DNA from 2 places in the Aliiglaciecola aliphaticivorans genome. Region 2 is predicted to be linked to the other one. Evidence: predicted binding sites of a transcription regulator. Region 2 holds the regulator's gene; the other holds the start of a gene.
What was found. Region 2 encodes NrdR, which represses ribonucleotide reductase genes. Its sites were predicted from a motif close to AAACACNANATNTNGTGTTT; they were not measured.
Positions count from the first base shown of each region.

Region 1: the regulator NrdR is predicted to act here: its motif matches at 2,559-2,578, upstream of nrdA (class 1a ribonucleoside-diphosphate reductase subunit alpha).

Region 1 covers NZ_BAAGTF010000012.1:32,444-36,876, forward strand. The annotation lists gene nrdA (class 1a ribonucleoside-diphosphate reductase subunit alpha) at 16-2,337, opposite strand; gene ACYVIL_RS07275 (HAD-IA family hydrolase) at 2,840-3,520, opposite strand; gene ubiG (bifunctional 2-polyprenyl-6-hydroxyphenol methylase/3-demethylubiquinol 3-O-methyltransferase UbiG) at 3,529-4,242, opposite strand.
Region 2 covers NZ_BAAGTF010000097.1:10,580-15,012, reverse strand. The annotation lists gene ribBA (bifunctional 3,4-dihydroxy-2-butanone-4-phosphate synthase/GTP cyclohydrolase II) at 1-342, opposite strand, end outside; gene ACYVIL_RS21795 (riboflavin synthase) at 380-1,042, opposite strand; gene ribD (bifunctional diaminohydroxyphosphoribosylaminopyrimidine deaminase/5-amino-6-(5-phosphoribosylamino)uracil reductase RibD) at 1,078-2,211, opposite strand; gene nrdR (transcriptional regulator NrdR) at 2,244-2,699, opposite strand; gene ACYVIL_RS21780 (DUF6265 family protein) at 2,768-3,247, shown strand; gene ACYVIL_RS21775 (rhodanese-like domain-containing protein) at 3,260-3,658, opposite strand; gene glyA (serine hydroxymethyltransferase) at 3,795-4,433, opposite strand, start outside.

The sequences.
Region 1 (4,433 bases), on a different contig from region 2:
AAACTTGTTTTTTGCCTATATTTTACATGCACCACCGGCACAATCGTCATCTTCTTCAATGACAACTTCTTGGGCCAATGGCGTCGCAACTTCCTTCTTCAATTCAAGTTGAGAGGTGTCTGAAGCACCATCTCGCGTGTTGTGGTAATACAAGGTTTTAATGCCCAATTTGTATGTGGTTAATAGGTCTTTTAACAACAATTTCATGGGCACTTTTCCACCTTCATATTTACCCGGATCGTAGCTGGTATTGGCAGAAATTGTTTGATCGATAAATTTTTGCATAATGGCACATAACTGTAAGTAACCATCATTGGAGTTGATGTCCCACAGCAATTCATATTGCTCTTTCAACCTTTCGTACTCAGGTACGACTTGTTTCAATACGCCATCTTTTGAAGACTTAATACTAATATGACCTCGAGGTGGCTCAATACCGTTCGTTGCATTGGATATCTGCGACGAGGTTTCTGACGGCATCAATGCAGACAGCGTACTGTTGCGTAATCCGTGTTCCACAATTTCTTTACGCAAGGTTTCCCAATCGTAGTGAAGAGGCTCATCGCATATTTTATCGAGATCCTTTTTATAAGTATCAATGGGTAAGATACCTTGTGAATAGGTTGTTTCGTTAAATTTAGGACAAGCTCCCTTTTCTTTCGCCAAATTATTTGACGCCTTGAGTAGGTAGTATTGCATGGCCTCAAAAGTTCTGTGAATGAGGGCATTACCACTGCCGTCGGAGTACTTCTTACCATTTTTCGCTAAATAATAAGCGAAATTAATCACGCCTATACCTAAGGTTCTTCTATCGATGGAAGCGCGGTATGCAGCAGGAACAGGATAGTCTTGGTAATCTAACAGGCTATCTAGTGCGCGTACTGCTAAGTCTGCCATCTCTTCGAATTCATCAAGGCTTTCAATTGCCCCTAAGTTAAATGCCGATAAGGTACACAGAGCAATTTCGCCATTTTCATCGTTAATGTGCTGCAATGGTTTAGTGGGAAGGGCTATTTCTAAACATAGATTACTTTGTCTAACAGGCGCAACTTTAGGGTCGAAAGGACTGTGAGTATTACAGTGGTCTACGTTTTGTAGATAAATACGACCTGTACTTGCACGTTCTTGCATAAACAAACTGAATAGCTCAACCGCTTTGATTTTCTTTTTACGAATTGAATCATCTTGTTCGTATTTCACATACAAAGCTTCAAACTCATCTTGATCGGCAAAGAAAGCATCATATAGTCCTGGCACATCAGAAGGACTAAACAAGGTAATGTATTGATCTTTGATCATTCGGGTGTACATGAGTTTATTAAACTGCACACCATAATCGAGGTGACGAACTCGGTTTTCTTCCACACCACGGTTATTTTTAAGTACTAGTAAGGATTCAACTTCTAAATGCCATGCTGGGTAGAATAAGGTTGCTGCACCGCCTCTGACACCACCCTGTGAACAACTTTTCACCGCAGTTTGGAAGTATTTATAAAATGGAATACAACCCGTATGATAGGCCTCACCGCCGCGAATTTCACTACCTAGGGCACGAATTCGGCCTGCATTCACACCAATACCTGCTCGTTGACTCACGTATTTAACGATGGCACTTGCAGTGGCGTTAATCGAATCTAAGCTGTCACCTGCTTCAATTAAGACACAAGAGCTAAATTGACGGGTAGGGGTTCTGACCCCAGACATAATCGGCGTTGGTAAGGAGATTTTAAATAAAGACGCAGCGTCATAAAAACGTTTTACATAGTCTAAACGTGTCTCTTTTGGATAGTTAGCAAACAAACATGCCGCGACTAGAATATACAAAAACTGAGCACTTTCGTAGATTTCACCGGTCACTCGATTTTGTACTAGATATTTACCCTCCAGTTGCTTCACTGCAGCATAACTGAAGTTCATGTCTCGCCAATGATCCATGTATTCGTCTAGCTCATTGAGCTCTTGCTCTGAATAGTCTTCTAATATGTGCTGATCATACTTGCCCTTTGCAACCATGCTTTTAACATGGGTAACTAACGCGGGAGGTTCAAATTGACCGTACGCTTTTTTACGTAAATGGAATACGGCTAAACGAGCAGCAAGGTATTGATAATCGGGTGTTTCCGTGGAAATTAAATCAGCCGCAGATTTAATTAAGGTCTCATGAATATCTTCGGTTTTGATACCGTCGTAAAACTGAATATGAGCTTTAATTTCAACTTGAGAAACAGAAACATTTTTTAAGCCTTTGGCCGCCCAAGTTATGACTTTGTGAATTTTGTCCAAATTTAAGACTTCACGTTCACCATCGCGTTTCGTGACATATAGAGAGTTATTCATGTATTTAATTTGCCGTTTAAATAATTAGCGTTACATACCCTGATAACTAAAATTATCGAGTACATTGTATTTTTAAATTAATTTTTAAAAGTATCGTTTTAAACTTTGTGCACACTTAAGGACGTAAAAAGGTCGCGTTTCTCAGCGTTTACTTCCGGTTATTTTTTGAGTAGTTAGAAAAAATGTGACTAGCACAAGATAGAGGTGTTTGCCCTCGTTTGCAACCCAATATCTGGTGGTTTTATCGCCAAAAAAACTTAACCAAATGGTAGGTTAGTATCGACTAACTTAGAAGGGGTATTCACGACGCAGTTAAGCCGATTGCAAGCATATTTTCGATTAAATTTTAAAGTTAAATTATTTTTAAAGGATCAGGTCTGTTTTTAGAATATCACGATATATAGTGTTAAAAATCTTAACAATCACTATATCTGGTATTTTTATGAGCACTCATCTTTATTTATGATAAAACAGAAGTGCATAAATACGATGAATCTATTAACTAGCCAATATCAAGCAACTCAGAGAACTGACTGACAACGTAATCCGCTTTCCAGTCTCTCACCTCGAGTGGATCTTTGATGTAACCATAGAGGGCGGTAACGCTTCCCATATTAGCGTTTTGAGCGGCTTCGATATCTCTTTTGGCATCGCCAACATAGAGGACTTTGTCAGGTGCGATGGACAAAATTCGCGCAGCCTCTAATAACGGCATAGGATGGGGTTTACGTTTGATATAGGTATCCCCACTGATTACCACTGCGCTAGTTTGCATTATCGGGAAGTGGGTCAGCAGTTGGGTCGTTAAAAAGCCTGGTTTGTTGGTGACTATTCCCCAAGGGATAGCATTTTGATTGAACCATTCCAGGGTCTCCATCACGCCATCAAAACAAGTGGTATCGACACAAACATTTTGTTCATAATGGTCGAGTAACATTTGTCGACATGTTTGTAATTCCGTTTCAGAAAGGTTTGCATAGTCATCACCAAACCCTAACTTTAATAAACCTAGGGCGCCATCTGAGGCGACACATCGATATGCATCGTAACTACAAGTTGGCCGGTCATAATGACGCAACACGTGATTCAAGGCATTGCCTAAATCCGCTGCTGTATCTAATAAAGTCCCGTCTAAATCAAATAAAATAGCAGCGTATTGATCATTTAAAAAACCCTTTGCCATGGCCTTGTTTATCCTTCAGGTTTTTGACAATGGACAATGTAATTGACATCGACATTTTGTTCAGAAAGGTAAAATTGTTTCGAAAAAGGATTCATATGCAGGCCAGTCATATGCTGGGTGATAAGATCCGTTTTATCAACCCAGGCTAATAGCTCAGAAGGCTGTATAAATTTTTCGTAATCATGAGTGCCTTTGGGCACTAGGTTTAGAATTTTTTCAGCGCCAACAATGGCCATTAAATAGGATTTTAGATTTCGATTTAAAGTAGAGAAAAATACGTGGCCACCGGGTTTAACTAGTGCCGCGCAAGCTCGCACTATGGAAGCAGGATCTGGCACATGCTCAAGCATCTCGAGGCAAGTTACAATGTCAAACTTATTGCTATGTTGGGCAGCCATTTGCTCTGCGGTTATTTGTTGATAGGTCACCTTTACGCCGGATTCTAGACCATGAAGACGAGCCACTTCTAAGGATTCAGAAGCCATATCAATGCCAGTGACCAGGGCCCCTTGTTTGGCTAAATATTCAGATAAGATACCGCCACCACATCCAACATCAATTATGTTTTTATCAAAAACACCATTGGTACGTTGTTGAATATAGTCTCCTCGAAGAGGATTGATTTCGTGCAAGGGTTTAAATTCTCCTTGCAAATCCCACCACCTAGACGCTAACGCTGAAAATTTATCTATTTCTGCAGCATCTACGTTTTGCTCGGTCATTGTGCACTCCTTTTTTATCTTATTGCTATTATAAGCTGGCATTAATTTAGATAACCAGACCTTTATACCCGAAGATATGCTAAAAAATTGTCTGATTGCACACTATATAAGCGAATGACGGCTATTTATTTTGTTTTCTCGGTGGTAGAATCCACAGTCGATTTAGAACCCACTATAACTAAAAGTGAAGT
Region 2 (4,433 bases):
TTTATCCACAGCCGCTAAAATGGTTTGCGCTCGATCTGCTGCAGAAATACCCGTAGTCACGCCCTGAGCCGCTTCAATTGATACAGTGAAATTAGTTGAGAATTGGGCGTTGTTATTATCAACCATCAGGGGCAACTTCAAACGTTCGCAACGCTGTGCAGTCATAGGCAAACAAACAAGTCCCCGGGCATGGGTAACCATAAAATTGATCGCCTCAGGTGTCGCATGTTCTGCGGCCATAATCAAATCACCTTCATTTTCCCGATCTTCATCGTCCATCAGGATTACCATCTTGCCTTGTTTGATGTCTTCGATTATTTCTTCGATGCTGTGCATTGCCATTGTAGGGGGTACTCTGTTCTTTTATATTAAATTAGGGTTATTTTAAATAACCATTTTCCGCCAAAAATTGCAGATCTATGCCTTGCGACTTTTGACTATGTGCGGCTTTATCTCCTAAAATCAAGCGTTCCAAATAACGGGCAATCAAATCGACTTCCAAATTCACTAAGCTGCCGACTTGGTAGTTGCCAATAATAGTTTCTTGCAATGTATGTGGAATTAACGTGAGCATAAATTTGGCACCGTCCACGTCATTTACCGTCAGGCTAACACCATCTATGGTTATAGAGCCCTTTTCGGAGATATATTTGGCGAGTTCATCTGGTGCTTGAATCCAAATTTCTAACCAGCGATCGATTGGATTGATAGCCACGATTTTGCCTACCCCATCCACATGCCCACTGACAATATGACCACCAAAGCGAGAACTGGCTTGCATGGCTTTCTCAAGGTTGACTTTGTCTCCCACCGTGTAGTTGGCAAAACCAGAACGTTTTATGGTTTCCGGAGAGACATCAACGCTGTAGTGTTTATCTGAAAAGTCCACAACCGTTAAACACACCCCGTTAGTGGCGATACTGTCACCCAACGCCACATCAGACATATCCAGTTTTTGCACTGCAACGGTCAAACGAATATCGTCACCCTTAGGTTGCAATTTAGCGATATGACCAACGTCTTCTATTATTCCAGTAAACATGTTTTATAATCCGATATTTGCAGAAGTTTATTCTTCTATTCAGTAGTTTGATTAAAATGCGCAACCATTTTTAAATCGTCACCAACCATTCTAACGCTAGACCATTTTAATCGCTTAGCTTGATTCATTTGGGTCAGCTCATCCATCACAAACAAATTCTGTCCCTTGTCCCCTAATAGTTTGGGCGCTTGGTATAAAATCAATTCATCCACTAGATTTTGTTGCACTAACGCCCCTGCGAGCATGCCACCAGCTTCAACCCAAACCTCATTTAATTGTTTGTCAGCTAAAACCCGCAACATGGCTGCTAAATCAAGTTTATTCCCCACACTGGCAATCTGCACTTGTTCTACGCGGGCTCTTAATAGCGGGTTGGGTTTACGATTAATAATTAGGTTTTGACCAGGCAGGTCAAACATTTTCAAATTGTCATTCAGTTGATTTTTACCATCCAGAATAATTCGTAAGGGCTGACGAAGTTCAGACTCTTGGATCAGGTTTTTCGCACTATTTAATTCGTTGTACCTGACATTTAAACTTGGATTGTCAGCTAACACCGTTCCTGAACCAGACAATATTCCGCAGCTTCTAGCGCGATGTGCTTGCACATCCGCCCTTGCATCTGGACCAGTAATCCATTGACTGAGTCCATTCGCTAATGCCGTTTTACCATCTAAACTTGCGGCTAATTTTACGCTCAGCCAGGGACGATTATTTTGCATGCGTTTAATGAAACCACGATTTAACTCTTGTGCTTGCTCGCTGAGAAGCCCGAAAGAGACATCTATGCCATGTTCGGATAACCGCTTTAACCCACTCCCTGCCACAGTAGGATTGGGATCAACCATAGCAGCGACTACTCGTTTCACACCGGCTTGAATTAATGCATCAGCACAGGGGGGAGTTCTACCGAAATGGCTACAGGGTTCTAAGGTAACGTAGGCAGTTGCCCCTAGGGCTTGCTCCCCTGCTTGCTTAAGGGCATGCACTTCAGCATGGGGAGTTCCCGCTTTATGATGCCAACCTTGGCCTATTACCTCACCATTTGTATTAGCAATAACACAACCAACATTTGGATTGGGTGTTGTCGTAAATTGCCCTTTACGAGCCAACTTAATGGCAAGACTCATCAAATGATGGTCTAGCCTCGAAAAATGAAAAGCAGACATTGTGTCGCAAACTTCCTAAATAAATACGCTAATCAGGGTTTCTCACCTAATTTAGCAATTTCTTCACCAAACTCCCGAATGTCTTCGAAGGAACGATAAACCGAAGCAAAACGCACATAAGCCACCTTATCCAGTTCTTTGAGGGCATCCATGATGAGGCCTCCTAAGAACTCACTACTGATTTCTCGCTCTCCGGTTGCGCGCAACGATGACTTCAATTGACTGATGCAATGTTCGACTTTTTCCGTACTCACAGGACGCTTTTCTAGAGCACGTAGTAAACCTGCACGAAGTTTATCTTCATTAAATGGTTCTCTGGAACCATCACGTTTAACCACTCTTGGCATGACTAACTCGGCGATTTCAAACGTCGTAAATCGCTCGTGACAAGTAGTACACTCTCGCCTGCGGCGCACCTGATGACCTTCAGCAACCAACCTGGAATCGATAACTTTAGTTTCTTGTTCTGAGCAGAAAGGACAAAACATAGTCGTATTTTCTTTTCACTATCTATAGATGCTGGCTAAACTAGCATAAAAAAGTTAAAAGGTGATACATGCAACGTTTAATTTATCTATTATCAATAGTGATAATAACGCTTAGTTGGTCAGCGACAGCTGCAGACTCGAAATGTGATGGGCTGCTTAAACTGCAATGGATTTTGGGTGACTGGGAAACCCTTCCGGATGGCAACACCCAAGAAAATTGGTTAAAAATCAGCGACGATACCTTCACCGGCTCTGGCAGCAGCCGTGATGTTTCTGGCGTCCTTGAGCAACAAGAAAGCATGCGTTTAGTACACATGCAAAGGGAAGTCTTCTATTTGGCAAAAGTCGGCCACAATAGTCTACCTGTGGCCTTTAAAGCTAAAAATTGTGACTCGAATACCGTTACTTTCGTCAATCCAAATCACAACTTTCCCAAGCAAATACTATATTTACGCACAGATAATAAATTGGTCGTCAATGTAACAGGTAGTAATGGCAAGGGATTTACTGTGCATTATCAATTGAAGCCCAATAAAAATGCGCCCTAACAGGCATTTTCTTTACTCATTAATGACGAGCTTGAACCCTTCATCCAACCAGCCTGTTATTCCGCCTATGAGTTTCTTAACAGGGCGGCCGAGCTCAGCAAGTTTAAGGGCAGCTTTATCCGCGCCATTACAATGGGGACCGGCACAATACACGATAAAGAGAGTGTCACTGGGGTACATGTGAATAGTTTCAGCTTTAATATTCTTATGGGGTAAGTTTATTGCGTTAGGTAAGTGCCCTTGTTCAAATAACAATAAGCTTCTCACATCCAATAATACAAAATCTTGGCGATTATTGCTGATCGCAAAATGCGTATCCCAACAGTCTGTTTCTAAACTGAGTAAACTCGCAAAATGGGCTTTAGCAACTTCCGCTGCAGCTGCAGGGACTCTTGACACAACTGATGACATACACGCCTCCATTTAAAGTTGAGTTTTATTATCAACAACTTAATTGAAAACACCAAGTAGCTAGTCAGCCAATTACCGATTATTTTGAGACAAAAAAGCCGCTTAAAAAGCGGCTAAGTGACGATTAACGTAAATACTACCCGTAAACAGGGAATTTTTCACACAGGTCAACCACTTCTTTCTTGACCCTTTCGATAGTTTCAACGCTTGAGATGTCATCAAGCACATCACAAATCCAATTGGCGACTTGCTTCGCCTCCTGTTCACCAAAACCTCGACGAGTAATGGCTGGAGAACCAATGCGTAAGCCACTAGTGACAAAAGGTGAGCGAGGATCATTAGGTACTGAATTCTTATTAACGGTAATATTTGCACTGCCTAAGGCCGCATCAGCGTCTTTGCCAGTAATATCTTTATCAATGAGATCAAGTAAAAATAAATGATTATCTGTGCCGTCAGAAACAATTTTATAACCACGTTCTTGCATCACGCTGACCATGGCTTTTGCATTTGCCACCACTTGTTTTTGATATTCTTTAAACTCTGGCTCTAACGCTTCTTTAAATGCGACCGCTTTTGCCGCAATCACGTGACACAAAGGACCACCTTGATTGCCAGGAAACACTGAGCTGTTTAACTTTTTATAAATAGTCTCATCACCGCAAGCAGAAAGGATCAATCCGCCACGAGGACCAGCTAAGGTTTTATGGGTAGTTGTAGTAACAACATGGGCATGAGGTAATGGATTCGGGTAAATCCCCGCCGCCACTAAACC